Regions from separate parts of the Gibbsiella quercinecans genome, predicted to be linked through region 2. Evidence: predicted binding sites of a transcription regulator. Region 2 holds the regulator's gene; each other region holds the start of a gene.
The links. The regulator ArgR, encoded in region 2, controls arginine synthesis, uptake and breakdown. The targets are predictions, from matches to a motif close to ANTGAATAAAAATACANT.

Region 1: argF (ornithine carbamoyltransferase) is a predicted target of ArgR. The motif match lies at 4,340-4,357, and genes of this name have one in related genera.
Region 3: argC (N-acetyl-gamma-glutamyl-phosphate reductase) is a predicted target of ArgR. The motif match lies at 3,649-3,666, and genes of this name have one in related genera.

What each region holds. Positions count from the first base shown of each region.
Region 1 is NZ_CP014136.1:3,089,104-3,096,540, forward strand. Features, by position in the region: gene pyrI (aspartate carbamoyltransferase regulatory subunit) at 1-216, opposite strand, end outside; gene pyrB (aspartate carbamoyltransferase) at 230-1,165, opposite strand; gene ACN28Q_RS14380 (hypothetical protein) at 1,202-1,348, shown strand; gene ACN28Q_RS14385 (ABC transporter substrate-binding protein) at 1,501-3,069, opposite strand; gene argF (ornithine carbamoyltransferase) at 3,297-4,316, opposite strand; gene rraB (ribonuclease E inhibitor RraB) at 4,479-4,904, shown strand; gene miaE (tRNA isopentenyl-2-thiomethyl-A-37 hydroxylase MiaE) at 5,003-5,785, shown strand; gene ACN28Q_RS14405 (acyltransferase family protein) at 6,099-7,118, shown strand; gene ACN28Q_RS14410 (GNAT family N-acetyltransferase) at 7,238-7,437, opposite strand, start outside.
Region 2 is NZ_CP014136.1:2,033,672-2,041,108, forward strand. Features, by position in the region: gene ispB (octaprenyl diphosphate synthase) at 1-345, shown strand, start outside; gene ACN28Q_RS09470 (DNA-binding protein) at 390-758, opposite strand; gene ACN28Q_RS09475 (helix-turn-helix domain-containing protein) at 938-1,198, shown strand; gene mdh (malate dehydrogenase) at 1,268-2,209, opposite strand; gene argR (transcriptional regulator ArgR) at 2,679-3,149, shown strand; gene yhcN (peroxide/acid stress response protein YhcN) at 3,514-3,777, shown strand; gene mpl (UDP-N-acetylmuramate:L-alanyl-gamma-D-glutamyl-meso-diaminopimelate ligase) at 4,009-5,388, opposite strand; gene fbp (class 1 fructose-bisphosphatase) at 5,558-6,562, shown strand; gene ppa (inorganic diphosphatase) at 6,740-7,270, shown strand; gene ACN28Q_RS09510 (gamma-glutamylcyclotransferase family protein) at 7,331-7,437, opposite strand, start outside.
Region 3 is NZ_CP014136.1:2,693,274-2,700,710, forward strand. Features, by position in the region: gene ppc (phosphoenolpyruvate carboxylase) at 1-2,064, opposite strand, end outside; gene argE (acetylornithine deacetylase) at 2,451-3,596, opposite strand; gene argC (N-acetyl-gamma-glutamyl-phosphate reductase) at 3,813-4,817, shown strand; gene argB (acetylglutamate kinase) at 4,843-5,619, shown strand; gene ACN28Q_RS12500 (argininosuccinate synthase) at 5,645-6,865, shown strand; gene argH (argininosuccinate lyase) at 6,935-7,437, shown strand, end outside.

The DNA of each region.
Region 1 (7,437 bases), 1.1 Mb from region 2:
GTTGGCCTGCTGCTCGGTCAGGAAGGTGTTCTCGATCTTGATAAGATCCTTGTGCCCCAGCGCCTTGGAAGGCAGGTTCAGGCCGATGGTGATGCGCTGGTCGGTCGCGGTCAGCTTGAACAGGGTGAGCAGTTTAAAACCGATCTGCGCCGGGATGTGGTCAATCACCGTACCGCATTTGATCGCTTCAACCTGGAGTTTGTTATCGTGAGTCATTACGTTTCTCCCCTTAAAAAGCCAATTCTTCGTTTAACACCAGCGCCAGCAACGCCTGGCGGGCAAAGATACCGTTGCCCGCCTGCTGGAAATAGTAGGCATAGGGCGTTTTGTCCACGTCACTGGTGATTTCATCAATGCGTGGCAGCGGGTGCAGCACTTTCAGGTTGGCGCGCGCACCGTGCAGATCGGCGGCGCGCAGAATGAACTGCGCCTTCACGTTGGCGTATTCGGAAGGATCGAGCCGCTCTTTCTGCACGCGCGTCATGTACAGGATATCCAGCTCCGGCACCACCTCTTCAATGCTTTCGTGCAGGCTGTAGGCAATGCCTTTCTCTTCCAGCATTTGCAGGATGTAGCCCGGCATCGCCAGCGCTTCCGGCGCGATAAAGTAGAAGCGGTTGCCCTGGAATTTGGCCAGCGCCTGGGCCAGCGAGTGCACCGTGCGGCCGTATTTCAGATCGCCCACCATCGCGATGTTGATGTTGTTCAGGCGGCCCTGGGTTTCCTGGATGGTGAACAGATCCAGCAGCGTTTGCGTTGGGTGCTGGTTGGCGCCGTCGCCGGCGTTAAGCACCGGGATACCGCCGGCGAATTCAGACGCCAGGCGCGCGGCCCCTTCCTGCGGATGGCGCATCACGATGGCGTCGACGTAGGTGCTGATGACCGAGATGGTGTCGGCGAGCGTTTCGCCTTTTTTGCCCAGCGAGGTGTTGCTGCTGTCGGAAAAGCCGACCACCGACGCGCCCAGGCGCTGGATGGCGGTTTCGAACGACAGACGGGTGCGGGTCGAGGCTTCGAAGAAACAGCTGGCGATCACTTTGTGGCGCAGCAGCTCCGGCTGTGGGGTGGCTTTCAGGCGGGCGGCGGTGCGCAGCGCCAGCTCCAGCTCCTCGCGGCTGAGATCGTTAATAGAGATGATATTCTTATGATACAGCGGGTTGGCCATTTTCACTCTCCTCGACTCGTGCCCGTGGCGCTGGGCGTGTTGAACAAACTGTCTTTTTCAGGCAAAAAAAAGCCCCTCAACGAGGGGCTTGAAGCGATCGGTTTAGCCACAGGAGAAATAACGGCAGCAGGCCGCCGAACGGCAGCCGGTTTTGTCGGTTATGGCGAACAAAACACACGCTGATAGTCATACTTTCTCCTGGCAAATTGTCGCGCATTATACGCATGCTTTTCGCGACTGCAAGCGCTAAAGCGCGCATTTTTGCCCACGAGCAAACGATTGGCTCCGATTTTACTCACCTTAACGAATACAACAGCACCCGGCGCGCGGCTGGGTTATTTACTGACGCGATCGTAGTAGACCATATCGGCATTCAGGCCCTGCTGGTAGCCTTTAACGTTATCGCGCAGCGCCACTTCGGTTTTGGCCTGATCGATAAACACATAAGGTGAGCTGCGTTGCAGCGCCTGCTGTAGTTCAGTATACAACGCGGTGCGCTTAGCCGGATCGGCCTCGGCCACCGCGGCCAGCGTTTGCTTGTTCAACTGCGGGATCTGCCAGCCGTTCAAACCGGCGACCGTGCTGGCCTTGCCGTCGTTATAGGCAAAGGCGCTGGCGTTGGAATGGGCGTCGAAATAGTCCGGTATCCACAGGCGGATGGCGGCCTGGTGCTGCCGGGCGCGCACCCGCGCATACACCTGGCTGCCGGCGGCCGGCAGCAGTTCGACCTTCACACCACCCGCGGCGAAGCTGGCCTGCAAGGCTTCGGCAATGGTGATGAACGGCGGTTTGTTTTCTACGTCCAGCGTGAAGGCGGCGTGGGTGATGCCGGCTTTAGCCAGGATGGCCTTGGCTTTGGCCGGATCGAAACTGAATGGATTATCTTCCAGCGCGCCGGGCATACCGATCGGCAAGAAGCTTTGGTGAACGAAATACTGGCCCTTCAGCAGATCCCGGGTGATGCCTTGGTAATCCACCAGGTAGCGCGCCGCTTCCCAGAACGCCGGGTTTTTCAGCAGCGGATTAGCGGTGTTGCCGGTGTTGAACGCCAGATAGTTAAGTTCGGCAGAGGGGATCTCCAGCACCTTGATCCCCGGCTGGCTCTTCAGCGCGATGGTTTGATCCGGCCCCAGTTCGCGGGCGATGTCGGCGTCGCCCTGCTGGATGAGCAGGCGGCGGGTGGCGGGATCCGGCACGTTTTTAATGATGATGCTGTGCAGCAGCGGCTTGCTGCCTGTGGTGGTCGGGTTGGCATCCAGCACAATCGCCTGGTGCGGCTGGTAAACGCGCATAGTGAACGGGCCGCTGCCGGCCGAGTGCATTTTCAGCCAGGCATTGCCGTAGTCGCCGCTTTTCACGTTGTGCTGCACGGTTTTGCTGTCGACGATGGAGGCAATCGGCGTGGAAAGGATATTCAGCGCCACCGCCGGGCTGACATCGGCGATCCAGCGCAGTTGCACCGTGTGTTGGTCGATTTTCGTTAACTGCGCGTCAATGTTATCTGGCTGCCAACCCAGCACGTTGAGGATAAACGCCGGGGATTTATTCATCTTCACCGCGCGGCTATAGGAGAAGATCACGTCGTCGGCGGTCAATGGGTTGCCGGAGGTGAAAACCGCCTGCGGGCGTAGCTTGACGGTTAATGTTTTCGCCGCCGCGTCCGCCTGCCAGCTTTCCGCCAGCACCGGTGTGATTTTAGCCGGGGCGTCGCGATCGGCCTGGACCAGCCGTTGGTAAAGGCTGGGAATGGTTTGGATGCTGGACAGTTCGTTGGCTTCGGCCGGATCGAGGCTGACGATATCATCAAGCGATTGCGCCACCACTAACGTGGTGGGCGGCGTGGCGGCCAGCGCATGGGCGGAAAGGCCGGCCAGGATCAACAGAAGCAGCGTTTTGGCTTTCATAGATGAATATCCCCTGAATGCTGTGCAGAGTGCGCAGTAAGACGTTTTTTTTATCATTGGGTTACCCGGCGGCCTGGCGGCCGCATCCCACGGTAGGATTTTGCTCCGTGTCTGGCAAAGGCCAAACGGGTATTTAATATGCCAAAAAGCGATAACGCCTGGGCTGGGGAGTGGGCAGGGCAGTGGTGAACGGGGTACGGGCCTGGCCCGCACCCCGCCAAAGGGGGTTACAGCGTTTGGCTTAGCGTCGCGACCATCACCGCTTTGATGGTGTGCAGGCGGTTTTCCGCCTGATCGAACACCACGCTGTGTTCGGATTCAAACACCTCGTCGGTGACTTCCATGCCGCCGTGCAGGCCGTACTGTTCCGCCATCTGTTTGCCAATGGTGGTTTTATCGTCGTGGAACGCCGGCAGGCAGTGCAGGAATTTCACCGCCGGGTTGCCGGTCTGCTGCACCATGGCCATGTTCACCTGATAAGGCCGCAACTGCTGGATGCGCTCCTGCCAGGCTTCTTTCGGTTCGCCCATGGATACCCACACATCGGTATACAGGAAGTCCACGCCTTTCACGCCGATGGCAATCTCATCCGTCAGGGTGATTTTGCCGCCGGTCTGCTGCGCCAGCGCCTGGCACTCGGCAACCAGTTCGGCTTCCGGCCAGCAGGCTTTCGGCGCCACCAGGCGCAGGTCCATCCCCACCAGCGCCGCGGCTTCCATCAGGGTGTTGCCCATGTTATTGCGGGCGTCGCCGATATAGGCGAACTTGACGTCCGCCAGGGTTTTGCCCGGCAGGTGTTCCTGCACGGTGAGCAGATCCGCCAGCAGTTGGGTCGGGTGGAACTCGTTGGTCAGGCCGTTCCACACCGGCACGCCGGCATAGTGCGCCAGGGTTTCCACCAGTTCCTGGCCGTAGCCGCGGTATTGAATACCGTCGTACATGCGGCCAAGCACGCGCGCGGTGTCTTTCATGGATTCCTTATGGCCGATCTGGCTGCCGCTTGGGCCGAGGTAGGTCACCTGGGCGCCTTGATCGTATGCGGCAACTTCGAAAGAGCATCGGGTGCGGGTTGAGTCTTTTTCGAAGATGAGCGCGATATTTTTACCCTGCAGGTGGCGGGTTTCCTGGCCCTGTTTTTTCGCCTGTTTCAGATCGGCTGCCAGCTTAAGCAGCGCCAGGATCTCGGCGGGAGTGAAATCCATTAACCTTAAGAAATGACGTTTATAAAATGGGTTCATCGTGCTCATATCCGGGTATCCCTGCAGTTCGAGTTGAATTAAAATTCACTTTATATGTATGAATATTCAATTTCAACCCCGGGATGGAAATCTTTCACGTTTATCGTGCAGCGGCGGCGGCGGTGTGGGAAAATAGCGCCAATAACGGCCATTTGACTTGAGGATATAGGCATGGCAAACCGCGCATTGCTGGAAGAACAACGTGAAGAAACCCGCCTGATCATCGAAGAACTGCTGGATGACGGCAGCGATCCTGATGCGCTCTATACCATCGAGCATCACCTTTCCGCTGAAAAGTTCGAGGTGCTGGAACAGGCTGCGGTTGAGGCGTTTAAGCTGGGCTACGAAGTGACCGATGCCGAAGAGCTGGAAGGGGAAGATGGCGTCTTGCTGATGTGCTGCGACGTGATCAGTGAACTTGGCCTGAATGCTGATGCTATCGATCAACAGGTGGAACAGCTGGTGCAGTTGGCCGAGAAAATCGGCGTCAACTACGACGGTTGGGGCACTTACTTCGAAGATCCGAACGGTGAAGACGGCGAGGATGACGAAGACGGCGATTTCATCGACGAAGACGACGACGGCAAACGCCACTGATTACCGCCGAGGCTTTCAGGCATCAGGCCGTGCGCCCGGTGCCTGAAGGGTAAAACATTATCCTGTGGGCCGGCCAGCGCCGGCCTTTGCTAACCCCGATGACATACCAATCACTTTTAACACCCATTCTGAACTTCCTGCATTGTGAAACCCCAGACGCCTGGATTGCCGCCGCGCGCCGCCCGGAAAACCTGCGCCTGCTGCTGACCGACCATATGGTGTGCGAGCTGAAAGCGGCGCAGACCGGCATGTGGCTGATCCGCCGCTATGTGGCGGACAAACAGGGCGGGGACGCGCTGCTGGCATTGCTGAAGCCTTACGAGGCCTTTGTACACGAAGAGCAGGGCGAGCCGGAAACCCTGTTCCGCCAGAGCAATTTCACCAAGAAGATCCTGCCGAAAAACGGCTCGGCCTACGGGCAGGATCTGGTGGATAAGATGGTGCTGCTGATTAAAGAAGAGCTGCATCATTTTTCCCAGGTGTTGGGCATTATGCAGGCGCGGCAGATCCCGTATCGTAAAATCACCGCCAGCCGTTATGCCAAGGGAATGATCCGCGAAGTGCGCACCCACGATCCGGCGACGCTGATCGATAAACTCATCTGCGGCGCCTATATCGAAGCGCGTTCCTGCGAGCGCTTTGCCCGGCTGGCGCCGCACCTGGACGATGAGTTGAACCGCTTTTATGTTTCGCTGCTGCGTTCTGAAGCGCGCCACTATCAGGATTATCTGGCGCTGGCGCAGCAGATTGCCGGTGAGGATATCAGCGAGCGCGTTGCGCATTTCGGGCGGCTGGAGGCACAGCTTATTCTGGCGCCGGACAGCGAGTTCCGTTTTCACAGCGGCGTGCCGGCGGGGGCTGATGGCCGGGCGCTGGGTTAACGCCGGCTTACATACCCTGTCATGCTGTTTGCGTGTTGTCCGTACCTATTCTGGCCGCTGTGCCAGAATAGGCAGTGGTGCTGCCTACAACGCGAATTATTTTGGCTAAAGCTACCCGGAAATAGGGATGATAATTAATTAACGGTTTTAAACGCCCGGCTAATTTATTGTTTAATAGTATAATGTTTATTTTTAATGGGATTATTCTTAATATCGCCGCGAGTGGGTATATTTATCAGGGGTGAAATCGGTGGAATGAGACATTGTCTATGGTACGATACCCCTACAGGGACATATTGTTACGGTACTATCAATGAATATCTCAAAAGGGAAATCCAACTATTTAAAGGGCATTGCGATTATATTAATGCTGGCCCACCATCTTTTTTCTTTTCCTGAACGAATCAGCCCCGAGGTATCAATAAATTACATAGGAATACTGCCAGGTACCGATATGTATATTGAAACCTATCTTGGCTTGTTTGGGCGCATCTGCGTTGCGATGTTTTTATTCCTTTCTGGCTATGGTTTTTCTTTACGGAGAGAAGTCTCCGCTAAATATATTTTCGGTAAGTTGAAAAGTCTCTATATTAGCTATTGGCTGGTTATTTTTATTTTTGTGCCAATCGGGATAATATTTTATCCTGGCCCGACTTTCTCAACGTCAATCACCACATTTATTGAAAACCTGATCGGGATAAAATCCACCTACAATGGTGAGTGGTGGTTCTTTAGGCTTTACGTATTGTATCTGCTTTCTCTGCCGTTATTGATTAAACTGAATAACTATACATTATTGTTGGTTATGTTATTGGCTGCGGGTATTGGCAAGGTCTTAACCAGTCATGATTTGGCGCCGTTGTTTATCAGCGATTACTTTGTCTGGCTACTGCCATTTGGCCTTGGCATGGTCTTTGGCCGCGCGAATGACTTTCCTAAGAACGCGTTAATCGCAAAGGTTCTGAATAAGATCGAAACCACGCCGGCTATTTGGCTGTTTCTCCTGACGGCGATTGCTTTCATCTTATTGAAGAACCTGGGCTTGATCCTCGCAACGCCGTTATTTATTAGTGCGTTGATGAAGTCCTCTGAAAAAATAAATGCAACGTTGTATGGCGTTGTCGATGCGCTTGGCCGGCACTCAATGTATATGTGGCTTACCCACAGTTTTTATTGTTACCACTTTGCGCAGAAAGCGATTTTCTACCCGATGTATACGCCATTAATACTCATGCTATTGATCGCGGTTTCATATCTGACCAGCGTTGTGCTGGCCCATATTGAACGCATGATCAAAAGGCCGTTCGTGGCCAACATGGATACCGCAGGTTGAACATCAGCCGTTGTGAGCCATCGCCAGGAGTGCCGGGTTAGGCTGTTTAGCCTAACCGGCAGAAATCACGCTCCCGAGAGGCACTGGGGCTTCAGCGCGGGGAGCGTGCTCTTTGAAGGCTACAGCGTTTTCAGCATCGTGACTTCGCAGTCGCTGTGCCCGGTGGTGCCCATGGCGTGATCGATATGCGCAAAGCCCAGGTGCTGATACAGGGCGATGGCCTGCGTCAGGCTGGCGGTGGTTTCCAGGTAACAGCGGCGGAACCCCTGTTCACGGGCAAAGTCCAGCGCCTGCAGCGCCAGGCGTTTTGCCAGGCCTT
Region 2 (7,437 bases):
ATCGACGATCTGCTCGATTACAGCGCCGATGGCGCCACGCTGGGCAAAAACACCGGTGACGATCTTAACGAAGGGAAACCGACGCTACCACTGCTGCATGCCATGCACCATGGCAACAGCGAGCAGGCGGCGCTCATCCGCGAGGCGATTGAGCAAGGCAACGGCCGCCATCTGCTGGAGCCGGTCTTGGCAGCCATGCAGCAATGCGGCTCGTTGGAATATACCCGTCTGCGTGCAGAGGAAGAAGCCGACAAAGCTATCGCCGCCCTGCAGGTTTTACCGGCATCGCCATACCGCCAGGCGTTGGAAGGCCTGGCGCATATGGCGGTACAGAGAAACCATTAAGAACGTAATACGGCCGTCAGTTTTCATAGGCCCGCAGCCCGGGCCTATGCCTCTTCCCCGGCGTTATTTTCCCCGCTGATGCGTTTTAACAGGTTGCCTATCCCTTCACGCATCAGGAATGCCAACACCTTTTCGCGTTCGCCCTCTGACATGTGCCAATAGTACTCAACCCAAACCACCAGCGGATCTTTGCGATCCAGATCGTAACTCGCAGGTTCTTCTTTCAGTAACAAAAGGTGGCGGGCATCTTTCGGCAGGCTATCTACATGATACTCCAGCGCCTTTCCCTGAACACCTTTGCGGCGACGGCTAACCCAACCTTCACGACGGGCCATCAAATTAATTCCTTGTGGTGAAGAAGGTAACCCCGCAACGCCTATAAGTTCCTTGGCAGCAAACCACTCATTTTTCATAGCCATGTTCTCTGACGATAGTGTAGCGAAAAAATTTCAGAAACTATTTAGATATTTTCCAGAAAATTTAATGGTATTCTGGTTTCTGTATAAACGTTTTAATTGATGAAAACGTTTAAGTTATACAGTTTATTTATACCACTAACATGACTTTGGCTAACCAAAAAAGGAATGTAAACATGAATTCAAGGAAACCTGACTGGCACCCAGCGGATGTTATTGCGGCATTACGTAAAAAAGGCACCACTCTGGCGGCGGTGTCGCGCAAGGCTGGCCTGTGTTCTTCCACCCTGGCGAATGCGCTATCGCGGCCGTGGCCAAAAGGCGAATGGCTGATCGCCGAAGCGCTGGAGGTGCATCCGGCGGAGATCTGGCCAAGCCGCTATTTTGATCCACAAACCAACCGCTTGCTGGATCGGAAGAGCCGTATCAAGCAGTGAGTGCAAAAAGAAATAAAAAAACCGCCGGTTTCATACCGGCGGCTACATTATGCGGTTAAAGGCAGGGGATCAGGCGTTGTGGATAAACTTCTCGCCCAGTTCGATATCTTTACGCAACACGTCCAGCATATCGTCCAGCGCGTTTTGCTCATAAGCGCTCAACGGCCCGATAGCCTGATATTGTTCGATACCGTCTTTACCCAGCAGCAGTGGTTGCGCGAAGAAGCGGGCATATTCACCATCGCCCTCAACGTAAGCACATTCCACCACCCCCTTTTCACCATTCATGGCGCGCACCAGGGAAAGCGCAAAGCGTGCCGCGGCCAGGCCCATCGACAAGGTTGCCGAGCCGCTGCCAGCTTTGGCTTCCACCACTTCGGTACCCGCATCCTGGATACGTTTGGTCAGGGCTTCCACTTCATGCTCGCTGAAGCTAACGCCAGGAATTTGCGAAAGCAGCGGCAGAATGGTCACGCCGGAATGGCCACCGATAACAGGCACCTCCAGTGTTTCCGGCTGTTTGTCTTTCAGCTCCGCCACAAAGGTGTTGGAACGGATGACGTCCAGCGTGGTGACGCCGAACAGCTTGCGCTTGTCATACACCCCGGCATTCTTCAACACTTCGGCCGCAATCGGCACCGTGGTATTCACCGGGTTAGTAATAACGCCGATACAGGCTTGCGGGCAGGTTTTTGCCGCCTGCGCGATCAGGTTGCGCACAATGCTGGCATTAACATTAAACAGGTCGGAACGGTCCATCCCCGGCTTACGTGCCACACCGGCGGAAATCAGCACCACGTCCGCCCCCTGCAGCGCCGGAGTGGCATCTTCACCGCAGAAGCCTTTGATGCTGACCGGCGTAGGGATATGGCTGAGATCAACGGCCACGCCTGGGGTGACAGGAGCAATGTCGTACAGAAAGAGTTCAGAACCTGAAGGAAGTTGGGTCTTGAGTAGAAGGGCGAGGGCCTGGCCGATACCGCCAGCAGCACCGAGAACTGCAACTTTCATCCTATACTCCTTTATTATCTTAAATATAAAAGCGCCGTGAATTCATGGGGTGCGAACCTTAATTTATTACGCTTGTAAAAACAATCTCTTAACTATAGGGTTTAAGAGGCTCAAACACGATGGAAGCAGAACATGACTTCCATTCTAGATGAAATCACTTACGCATTAAGGGCATAGCACGCATTAACCAGAAATAATACGTGTTAAATCACACGCAGGCTGGTCCGAACGCCACATTACACCCTTCCTTTACATCACAATAATATCACTTCTATAACATTTTGTTCACTTTTTGAGTGGTGTGGCCTCCGCGCCAAAAGGCATATTCATCCGCGGCCGATACTGCTAGAATAGCGCGCTCCACGCTCGCCATGCCATGCAACCCCACATTCCACCGTCCCCTTATTGCATAAAAATGCATATAAATGCATAATAATGGCTTCTGTCTCTCAACATTCCACGGTGCAAAATGCGTAATCCCGCAAAGCAGGAAGATCTGATCAAAGCGTTCAAAGCGTTATTGAAAGAAGAAAAATTCAGCTCTCAGGGCGAGATCGTTTTAGCGCTGCAAGAAGAAGGTTTCGAAAATATCAACCAGTCCAAGGTATCGCGTATGCTGACAAAGTTCGGCGCCGTACGCACGCGCAATGCCAAAATGGAAATGGTGTACTGCCTTCCCGCGGAGCTTGGTGTACCGACCACCACCAGCCCGCTGAAAAATTTGGTGCTGGATGTCGATCATAATGATGCCTTGGTGGTTATCCACACCAGCCCCGGCGCTGCGCAGCTGATCGCCCGCCTGCTTGATTCACTCGGCAAATCGGAAGGCATCCTTGGCACCATCGCTGGTGATGACACTATTTTCGTGACGCCTGCCAGTAATTTTACCGCCCATCAGCTATTCGAAGCTATCCTGGCGCTGTTCGAACAGGAATTATAGCGCCACAGGGCAGCAAAAAACGCGGTGTGAGCCGCGTTCTTGTATTTACCCACTCGTCAACCTCGCCGCACGCCCTTTTCCTGTTCCCCATAAAAGCCATTCCCCCACCCTTTACCGATCTGATTGTTACGCACGTTTAATCAAAAGTTACCAGTCTATTGAAATCACATGCTTTTAACATGGAATGGTTATTTAGTGTTCAGTTTTTATTCTTTCTGATTATTATCACGCGAATGTTAATAAAAAAGCCTTATTGCATATCGTTAGCTTGCTATTAATTTTCAAGGTTACTAGATGTATACTCATTTCCACGATGTGGATCACAAGCTATGTGAATGGATCCGAGAATACAGTGAGGTTAGAAATGAAAATTAAAGCTACCGTTTTAGCGCTCAGCGCCTTATCCATGTTGGCTTTCGGTGCGTCAGCCGCCACCCTGGTTAATAACCAACAGGCAGAAACCCTGCAATCAATCGGCACCATCAGCGTAGGCAGCATCATCGGCGCGCCTTCCGATGTACGCCAGGCACTTTCTGAAAAAGCCGATAAGCAAGGCGCAACCGCCTACCGCATTATCGAAGCGAACGAAAACGGCAACTGGCACGCTACGGCCGAAATCTACAAGTAGTCGCCATGGTAGCAATAGCCGGCTCCTCCCGGCTATTGCACAAAAAAACCACCCCGGGTTTCCTAGAAAAAACTCGTCGTCCTATCCGACGAACCCCTTTGCCCCCGCTCGCGGGGGCTTTTTTATGCGCGTAAATCACTTGGGCAGATGCGGTGGACGGCAAAAACAGGGCCTGCAGAGCATAAAAAAACCGCCGGAATGGCGGTTTCATCAGTTTGGAGCCTGCGGCAATCAATAATGCGCTTTCAGCTCGGCTTTTTTCGCCAGCGCCGCCAGCAGCTTATCGTGGATACCGCCAAAACCGCCGTTGCTCATCACCAGTATATGGTCGCCAGGCTGAGCGGTTTTTACGATCATGTCCACCAGCGTATCCAGATCGGCGCTCCAGTGCGCCGGCTGCACGCAGGCTTCCGCCACTTCGGCAACCTGCCACGGAATATGGTGCGGCTGGAACAGGAACACTTCGTCAGCGCGCCCCAATGACGGCGCCAGTTCATTCTTGCTGATGCCCATTTTCATGGTGTTGGAACGTGGCTCCAGCACCGCCAAAATGCGCGCCGTGCCGCCGACCTTACTACGCAAAGCCGCCAGGGTGGCAAGAATGGCGGTTGGGTGATGGGCAAAATCGTCATAGACGGTCACGCCATTGGCTTCACCACGCAGTTCCAGCCGGCGGCGGGCGTTGATGAAATCCCCCAACGCACGGCAGGCATCGGCCGGCAACACGCCTACATGCCGGGTGGCGGCGATCGCCATCAGACCATTGTGCATATTATGCTCGCCCACCAAGGCCCATTTGACCTCCCCCACTTTTTCACCGTCGAGCAACACTTCATAATGGCTGGCGTCTGGCGTTAGCTTACGTGCGTGCCAAGTGCCATCTTCCCCGACCAGCTCCTGCTCGCTCCAACAGCCCATCGCCATCACCTGCTTCAGGTGCGCGTCATTCTCCGGCACAATGATCCGGCCTTTGCCCGGCACCAGGCGCACCAGGTGGTGGAACTGTTTCTGGATCGCTTTCAGATCGTCAAAGATATCGGCGTGATCAAACTCCAGGTTGTTCATGATCAGGGTCCGCGGGCAGTAATGCACAAACTTCGATCGTTTGTCGAAGAACGCACAGTCATACTCATCGGCTTCGATCACAAAGAACGGACTGTCGCCCAAACGTGCAGAAACCTCAAAGTTGCCCGGTACGCCGCCAATGACAAACCCCGGTTGATAGCCACACGCTTCCAGGATCCAGGTCGCCATGCCTGCCGTGGTGGTTTTGCCATGGGTGCCCGCCACCGCCAGCACCCAACGATCGCGCAGCACATAATCGTGCAGCCACTGCGGCCCGGAAACATACGGGATCCCCTGTTCCAACACCACTTCCACGCAAGGATTGCCGCGCGTCATGGCATTACCGATGATCACCAGATCGGGAGCGGGATCCAACTGGGCCGGATCGTAACCCTGAATGAGATCGATTCCCTGGTTCTCCAGTAGCGTGCTCATTGGCGGGTAGACGTTAGCGTCTGAGCCGGTGACCTCATGCCCCAACGAGCGGGCCAGCATCGCCAACCCCCCCATAAAGGTGCCACAGATCCCAAGAATGTGAATGCGCATAGGTTTCTCATTTAGTGACGTCGAATTAGCGCTTATTCTAACCCTCAGATTAGTCCAGAAGAAATGGATTTGCCTATGAATAGCGTTTCGCTTTGGGCTACACTGCTGAAGAAAACGTAAGCGGTTTGTTACCAAATCGCTGTCCATCTGTCGATTCAGGGAATGTGTCATGAAAACGTTAGGCGAATTTATCGTCGAGAAACAACACGACTTTCCTCACGCCACCGGTGAGCTGACTGCGTTACTCTCCGCCATCAAGTTGGGCGCCAAGATTATCCACCGCGACATCAATAAAGCGGGCCTGGTGGATATCCTCGGCACCAGCGGCGTTTCAAACGTACAGGGTGAAGTCCAGATGAAGCTGGATCTGTACGCGAATGAAAAACTGAAGGCAGCATTAAAAGCGCGCGGCGAAGTGGCCGGCATCGCTTCTGAAGAAGAAGACGAGATCGTTATTTTCGACGGCGAGCGTGCAGAAAACGGCAAATATGTCGTGCTTATGGATCCTTTGGACGGTTCATCAAATATTGATGTTAACGTCTCTGTCGGTACTATTTTCTCTATTTACCGGCGTGTAACGCCTGTGGGCACTCCCGTCACCGAAGAAGATTTCCTGCAACCCGGCAACCGCCAGGTCGCAGCCGGTTACGTGGTCTATGGTTCTTCAACCATGCTGGTCTACACTACCGGCCACGGCGTTCATGCTTTCACCTACGATCCGTCGTTGGGGGTGTTCTGCCTCTCACACGAACGGGTGCAATTCCCGGACACCGGCAATATGTATTCCATCAACGAAGGCAACTACATCAAGTTCCCTCTCGGCGTGAAGAAATACATCAAATACTGCCAGGAACAGGATGAAGCGACGTTACGTCCTTATACCTCACGCTATATCGGCTCACTGGTTGCCGACTTCCATCGCAACCTGCTGAAAGGCGGTATTTACATATACCCCAGCACCGCCAGCCACCCAAAAGGCAAGCTGCGCCTGTTGTATGAATGCAACCCGATGGCATTCCTGGCCGAACAGGCTGGCGGCAAGGCCAGCGACGGCAAAAACCGTATTCTTGATATCCTCCCTGAGAAGCTGCACCAGCGGGCGCCGTTCTTCGTCGGCACCAAATCGATGGTCGAAGACGCAGAACGCTTTATCGCCGAATTCCCAGACGAATAATCCCCCCCGCCGCCAGGCGCTAACGTTGCATCATAGCCCTGGCTGGCGCCGGATTAATCCGGAAAACATCGCAACGCCCAAGCCACACGGCGCCGGTGATGAAAAGGGCAGGAAATCGTAAAAGAGTCCGCTATAATAGCCGCCACTCCATTTCTGGTTTGATGAAAGGAAACCGACATGAGCTTGAACCTGGTCCCTGCTGGCAAAGACCTGCCAGAAGATATCTACGTAGTTATCGAGATCCCGGCTAACGCCGATCCGATCAAATACGAAATCGACAAAGAAACCGGCGCGCTGTTCGTTGACCGTTTCATGTCCACCGCAATGTTCTACCCGTGCAACTACGGCTACATCAACCACACGCTGTCTTTGGACGGTGATCCGGTTGACGTACTGGTGCCAACGCCATACCCACTGCAGCCGGGTTCCGTGATCCGCTGCCGCCCGGTCGGCGTTCTGAAAATGACCGATGAAGCCGGTGAAGATGCGAAACTGCTTGCCGTTCCGCACAGCAAACTGACTAAAGAATACGATCACATCAAAGACGTGAACGATCTGCCAGAACTGCTAAAGGCACAAATCGCCCACTTCTTCGAGCACTATAAAGATCTGGAAAAAGGCAAATGGGTTAAAGTCGAAGGCTGGGCAGACGCCGCCGCGGCTAAAGCCGAAATCATCGCCTCTTTCGAGCGTGCCGCCAAAAAATAAGGCCGCACGCCATGAAAAAACACCGCCCAGTGGGCGGTGTTTTTTTTATTGCCGTTCTACTTATTCTTCGTCACGCTTTAGCCAGTCGCCGCTTTCGATCAGCGGATAACCTTCCACACTGTGTTTATACAGGTAGATCCACGCGCTCCCATAAGGCGTTTGAATCA
Region 3 (7,437 bases), 660 kb from region 2:
CAGCTCCGGCGTTGCCGCGCGGAAGTAAGGCACGAAGTCGGGGTTTTCACGCACGTAGCCACGGTACATGTTGCATGAGGTTTCTGACAGCTCGTCCATCAGTTGGCGCCACGCTTTCTTCGGTTCCGGCGGTGGCAGCAGGTTGGCTTCCAGAATTGCGCCGGTATACAGCGACAGGCTGCTGATGGTGACTTCCGGCAGGCCGAACTTGAAGCGGATCATCTCGCCCTGTTCGGTAACGCGCAGGCCGCCTTTCAGGCTGCCCGGCGGCTGTGACAGCAGCGCGGCATGCGCCGGCGCGCCGCCGCGGCCGATAGAACCGCCGCGGCCATGGAACAGCGTCAGCGCTACACCGGCTTTTTCACAGGTTTTGATCAGCGCATCCTGTGCGCGATACTGCGCCCAGGAGGCGGCCATCACGCCAGCGTCTTTCGCCGAGTCGGAATAGCCAATCATCACCATCTGTTTGCCCTGGATAACGCCACGGTACCAGTCAATGTTCAACAGTTGGGTCATGACGTCGTCGGCATTGTTCAAATCTTCCAGCGTTTCGAACAGCGGCGCGACCGGCAGGATGAACGGGCAGCCGGCTTCTTTCAGCAGCAGGTGCACGGCCAGCACGTCGGAAGGCGTACGGGCCATGGAGATGACATAGGCGGCAATGGAGCCTTCCGGGGCTTCGGCAATCACCCGGCAGGTTTCCAGCACTTCGCGCGTCATTTCGCTCGGTTCCCACTTCAGCGGCACCAACGGGCGTTTGGAGTTCAGTTCGCGGATCAGGAAGGCCTGTTTATCGGCTTCAGACCAGCTTTCATAATCCCCCAGCCCCAGATAGCGGGTGATTTCGGCGATAGCTTCGGTATGGCAGGTACTTTCCTGGCGCACATCAATGCGCACCAGCGGCACACCGAAGCAGCGCACGCGGCGCAATGTATCCAGCAGCTGACCATTGGCAATGATGCCCATGCCGCAAGCCTGCAGCGATTGGTAGCAGGCGTACAGCGGTTCCCACAGCTGATCGTTGCGCTCCAGCAGGTTTTTCGGCGCCAGGATGTTGGTGCCTTTCAGGCGGCCTTCCAGGTACGCCAGGGTATTGGTCAACTGGGCGCGCATCTGCTTCATGATCTCGCGATACGGTTCCTGCACCTCATCGCCGCCGGCCAGCTTGCGCAGTTCCGGCGTACATTCCGTCATCGATAGTTCAGATACCAGCACCTGGATATCGCGCAGGAACAGGTCGCAGGCTTTCCAGCGGCTTAGCAGCAGCGCGCGGCGGGTCACTTCGGCGGTGACGTTTGGGTTGCCGTCGCGATCGCCGCCCATCCACGAGGTGAAGCGCACCGGCACGGCTTCGACCGGCAGGCTGTAATTAATGGAGTTTTCCAACTGCTCGTTGAATTCGCGCAAAAAGGCGGGCACGCCTTCCCACAGGCTGTTTTCCACCACCGCAAACCCCCATTTCGCCTCATCGATCGGCGTTGGGCGGTTTTTGCGGATTTCATCGGTGTGCCAGGCTTGGGCCACCAATTGGCGCAGGCGGCGCATGATTTTATTGCGTTCGTAGTCAGCCAGATCGTTGTGATCGAGCTGGCCGAGGCAGGTGTTGACCTCAACCAGTTTATGAATCAGGGTGCGGCGGGTGATTTCCGTTGGGTGCGCGGTCAGAACCAGTTCGATGGAAAGCTGATCCACGGCATTTTGCAGCTCTTTATTGCTGAGCTTTTTATCTTTTAAGCGGGTGAACAGCTTGGCCAGCTCTTCAGGGTTGCTGGCGGCTTCACCGTGCGGCGAAATGCTGTGGTACTGCTCGGCGACGTTGGTCAGATTGAGGAACTGGCTAAAGGCGCGCGCTACAGGCAGCAGTTCATCGTTGGACAGGTTCTGCAGCGTATTGAGCAGCTCCTGGCGGTGTGCTTCATGGCCTGCACGTGAAGATTTGGAAAGCTTACGGATGGTTTCAACGCGATCGAGAATATGCTCACCCAGCGCTTCCTTAATGGTTTCGCCGAGCAGTTTGCCGAGCATACTCACATTACCCCGCATTGCCGAATATTGTTCGTTCATATAACCCCTGATCCAGTTTTCTGTATACCCTTTATCCTTCAAGTTGTAGCGGTGGTGGCGTTATGCCGGAGCCCTGGTGACTTGCAAAACTAAGCGCCCGGGCAACACGTTTGCTGCCTGGCTGCAACTTGGAGGTTATTGGATAAATGACTTTTCATTTTGTTTGTAAGTTAATTTCACGTGCCAAGCGAAGATTGCCTGTTTTATCTGGTCACGCTTCTGTCCAACTACCAATTGACACTATTTTTAGCAAAAAAACATCAAATTCTGCGTATTTTCTGAAATTTAATTACGGCACGCGGGTTATCAGTATGGCTTATCACACCCAGCCAGCGTGCCGAAATCACAAGGGATAATAAACGATTACCCCTATCTTTCATCATGATTTATTGGTGGCAAAAATGATCGATCAACTGCCCCAGCAGCTTGCGCGTCGGTTCGATAAAGGCGGTATCGATGTATTCATCCGGCTGGTGCGCCTGGTTGATCGACCCCGGGCCCAACACCAGGGTTGGACAAACGCGCTGTACGAAAGGCGCTTCGGTGCAATAGTTGACCACCTCGGTGCGCGAACCCAGCAATTTTTCAATTACGGCGACCATTTTGTGATCCGTCGGGCATTCATAGCCGGGGATTGGCGCATGCAGTTCGTCAATGGTCAGGCGGCCGGGCCAGCGTTCGCTGACCGGCGCCAGTGCGGTGTGCAGCAACTCATTGATATTATCTAACGTCATGCCCGGCAGCGGGCGGATATCCATATGCATTTCGCAGCAGGCGCAGATGCGGTTGGCCGCATCGCCGCCGTGGATATAGCCAAAGTTCATGGTGGGGTAAGTCACCGCGAACGACGGGCTGTTGTAGCGTTCCTGCAGCGTTTTGCGCAGATCGATCAGGTGGCCGATGGCTTCATGCATCAAATCAATGGCGTTTACGCCGCGCGCCGGATCGCTGGAATGGCCGGACTGGCCGACGATGCGAATCGCGTTGGAGATATGGCCTTTGTGCGCCCGCACCGGTTGCAGCGAAGTCGGCTCACCGATAATGGCGAAGTCCGGACGAATTTGGGTGGAGGCGGCAAAATAGCGTGCGCCGGCCATGGAGGTTTCTTCATCCGCCGTCGCCAAAATATACAGCGGTTTATTCAGTTTGGTCACATCAATATCGCGCAACGCATCTAGAATAAAAGCAAAAAAGCCTTTCATGTCGGCGGTGCCCAGGCCGTACAGCTTGTTGTCGTGTTCTGTCAGGGTGAAGGGATCGCGTGTCCAGCGGCCATCGTCATAAGGAACCGTGTCGGAGTGCCCGGTCAGCAACAGGCCGCCGCTACCTTCGCCGATGCTTGCCAACAGGTTGAATTTGTTACGGGAACCGGGAACCGGCTCAACGTCAACGCGGAAGCCTAAATCGCTGAACCAACCGGCGAGCAAGTTGATTAATGCTTCATTACTTTGATCGAGGGCGCTATCGGTGGCGCTGATCGATGGTGTGGCGATCAACGCCCGGTACAGCTCAATAAATGGAGGTAATTTCATCTTCACTGTTGACAGCCTTTAGTTAGGATAGTATCAATATTCATGCATTTATTTTGAATAAAAATACAGTAAGCTGGAGCGGAAGGGAACCCGATACCCGGATGTTTATAAATCCATCAACGCTCCATCTCGTGGGTGAACGGCGCAACAACGCGGCCAAGCCCTGTTACCGAGGTCTACACGACCACACTGAAAGTTTAGAAGGTGAAAGGCCACATGTTGAATACGCTGATCGTTGGTGCCAGCGGTTATGCCGGAGCTGAGCTCACGGCTTACCTGAATCGCCACCCACACATGAACATAACCGCTTTAGCGGTTTCAGCGCAAAGTGCAGATGCAGGAAAGTTGCTTTCCGATTTGCATCCCCAGTTGAAAGGCATCGTCGATCTGCCGCTGCAACCCCTGGTTGACGTCGCGCAAGCGGCCCAGGGTATCGACGTTGTATTCCTTGCCACCGCTCATGAAGTTAGCCACGACATTGCCCCAGAATTTCTGGCGGCGGGTTGCGTGGTCTTCGATCTGTCCGGCGCGTTTCGCGTGCAGGACGCTGATTTTTACAGCCAGTATTACGGTTTCAAACACCAGCATGCAGACTGGCTGGCGCAGGCGGTATACGGCCTGGCGGAATGGCAAGATGAAAAAATCAAACAGGCGCAGCTGATCGCCGTGCCGGGCTGTTACCCCACCGCCGCGCAGCTGGCGTTGAAGCCGCTGATTGACGGCCAACTGCTGAACCTGGATCAGTGGCCGGTGATTAACGCCACCAGCGGCGTCAGCGGCGCAGGGCGCAAGGCCAGCCTGACCACCAGCCTTTGCGAAGTGAGCCTGCAGCCCTACGGTATCTTCACTCACCGGCACCAGCCGGAAATCGCTGCGCACCTGGGCGTGCCGGTCATCTTTACCCCGCACTTGGGTAACTTCCCGCGCGGGATTCTTGAAACCATCACCTGCCGCCTGCAGGCCGGCGTGACCGCCCAGGACGTGGCGGCGGCTTATCACGCCGCCTACGACGACAAACCTCTGGTGCGGTTGTACGATAAAGGCGTGCCGGCGTTGAAAGCGGTAGTGGGGCTGCCGTTCTGCGACATCGGCTTTGCCGTGCAGGGCGAGCACCTGATCGCCGTCGCGGTGGAAGACAACCTGTTGAAAGGCGCGGCAGCCCAGGCGGTGCAATGCCTAAATATCCGTTTTGGGTTCCCTGAAACCCTGTCACTGCTTTAATGTAAAACTGCGTGGGATGTGAACCGTGATGAACCCGTTAATTATCAAATTAGGTGGCGTGTTATTAGACAGCGAAGAAGCGCTCGCGCGTTTATTTACCGCGCTGGATGTTTACCGCCAGCAGCATCAGCGCCCGCTGGTGATCGTCCATGGCGGTGGCTGCGTGGTGGATGAGCTGATGAAGCAGCTTTCTTTGCCGGTTGTGAAGAAAAACGGCCTGCGCGTCACGCCGCCCGACCAGATCGATATTATTACCGGCGCGTTGGCCGGCACCGCCAACAAAACCCTGCTGGCTTGGGCGGTGAAATACCAGATTAACGCGGTTGGCCTGAGCCTGGCCGATGGCGGCAGCGTTAGCGTCACCCAGTTCGATCCGGAGCTGGGCCACGTGGGCAAAGCCCAGGCGGGTTCGCCGCAACTGTTGAATACCTTACTGAACGCCGGTTATCTGCCGGTAGTGAGCTCTATCGGCATCACGGCCGAAGGCCAACTGATGAATGTCAACGCCGATCAGGCCGCGACGGCGCTGGCGGAGACATTGGGCGCCGATCTCATCCTGCTGTCTGACGTTAGCGGTATTCTGGACGGCAAGGGGCAGCGTATCGCCGAAATGACGGCGGAAAAAGCTGAACAACTGATTGCGAAAGGGATTATCACCGATGGTATGGTGGTGAAGGTGAACGCGGCGTTGGATGCCGCCCGTACGCTTGGCCGCCCGGTGGATATTGCCAGCTGGCGTCATGCCGATCAGCTCCCGGCCCTGTTTAATGGCGTGTCGATTGGCACCCGGATCCTCGCTTAAATTTAGAACGACAAGGAATAAAACCATGCAAGACCAAGGCATCAAAAAAATCGTATTGGCGTACTCCGGTGGCCTGGATACCTCTGCCATCATTCCCTGGCTGAAAGAAAACTACGGCGGTTGTGAAGTGGTCGCTTTCGTGGCCAACATCGGCCAGGATCCGAGCGATCTGGACGGGGTGGAAAAGAAAGCCCTGCAGTCTGGCGCTTCTGAATGCCACGTGGTTGATCTGCGTGAAGAATTCATCCGCGACTACGTTTACCCGGTGCTGCAGACCGGCGCACTGTATGAAGGCAGCTACCTGCTGGGCACCTCTATGGCCCGGCCGATTATCGCCAAGGCTCAGGTTGAGCTGGCGCTGAAAGTAGGCGCTGACGCGCTGTGCCACGGCGCAACCGGTAAAGGTAATGATCAGGTGCGTTTTGAAACCACCTACACCGCGCTGGCACCGCAGCTGAAAGTGGTGGCGCCATGGCGTGAATGGAACCTGCGTTCCCGTGAAGCCCTGCTGGATTACCTGAAAGAGCGTAATATCCCGACGACCGCTTCGCTGGAAAAAATCTACAGCCGTGATGAAAACGCATGGCATATCTCCACCGAAGGCGGCGTGCTGGAAAGCCCGTGGAATGCATCTAATAAAGATTGCTGGGTATGGACTGTCGATCCGCAAGAAGCGCCGGATCAGCCGGAGCAGGTTTCGGTTACCGTTGAGCAAGGCAACGTGGTGGCGGTAAACGGTGAAAAACTCAGCCCGTACCAGTGCCTGGTTAAACTCAACGATCTGGGTGCCAAACACGGCGTCGGCCGTATCGACATCGTAGAAAACCGCCTGGTGGGCATCAAATCCCGCGGTTGCTATGAAACCCCAGGGGGCACCATCATGGTTGCCGCGCTGCGTGGCGTTGAGCAACTGGTGCTGGATCGCGACAGTTTCAAATGGCGCGAACAGTTGGGCCTGGAAATGTCCTACGTGGTGTACGATGGCCGTTGGTTCGCGCCGCTGCGCCGTTCGATTCAAGCTGCGGCGGCAACGCTGGCGGCCGATGTTAACGGCGAAGTGGTGTTGAAGCTGTACAAAGGCCAGGTTAGCGTGATTCAGAAAAAATCCGACAACAGCCTGTACTCTGAAGAGTTCGCCACCTTCGGTGAAGATGAAGTTTACGATCACAGCCATGCCGGCGGCTTTATTCGCCTGTTCTCGCTGTCTTCCCGCATCCGTGCGCTGAACGAACAGAAGAAAAAATAACGTCAGTTGGCGTCAATTGTCGGGGGCGCAGCGTGCTGCGCCCTTTTGCATAACATTCAGGAGTAGATTATGGCACTTTGGGGCGGGCGGTTTAGCCAGGCGGCAGATCAGCGGTTCAAACAATTAAACGATTCTCTGCGTTTTGACTATCGCCTGGCGGAACAGGACATTACGGGTTCCGTCGCTTGGTCAAAAGCACTGGTGACCGTGAATGTGCTGACGGTGGAAGAGCAACAGCGCCTGGAAGCCGCGCTGGGTGATTTGCTGCAGGAAGTGCAGGCCGATCCACATTCCATCACCACCAGCGATGCCGAAGATATTCATAGCTGGGTGGAGCAGAAGCTGATCGAGAAAGTGGGCGATCTGGGCAAAAAGCTGCACACTGGCCGCAGCCGTAACGATCAGGTCGCGACCGATCTGAAACTGTGGTGCAAGCAACAGGTGGGCGAACTGCATCAGGCGATTGTGCATTTGCAACAGGCGCTGGTGGAAACGGCCGAAGCCAATCAGGATGCTGTCATGCCGGGTTATACCCATATGCAGCGCGCCCAGCCGGTGACTTTCGCGCATTG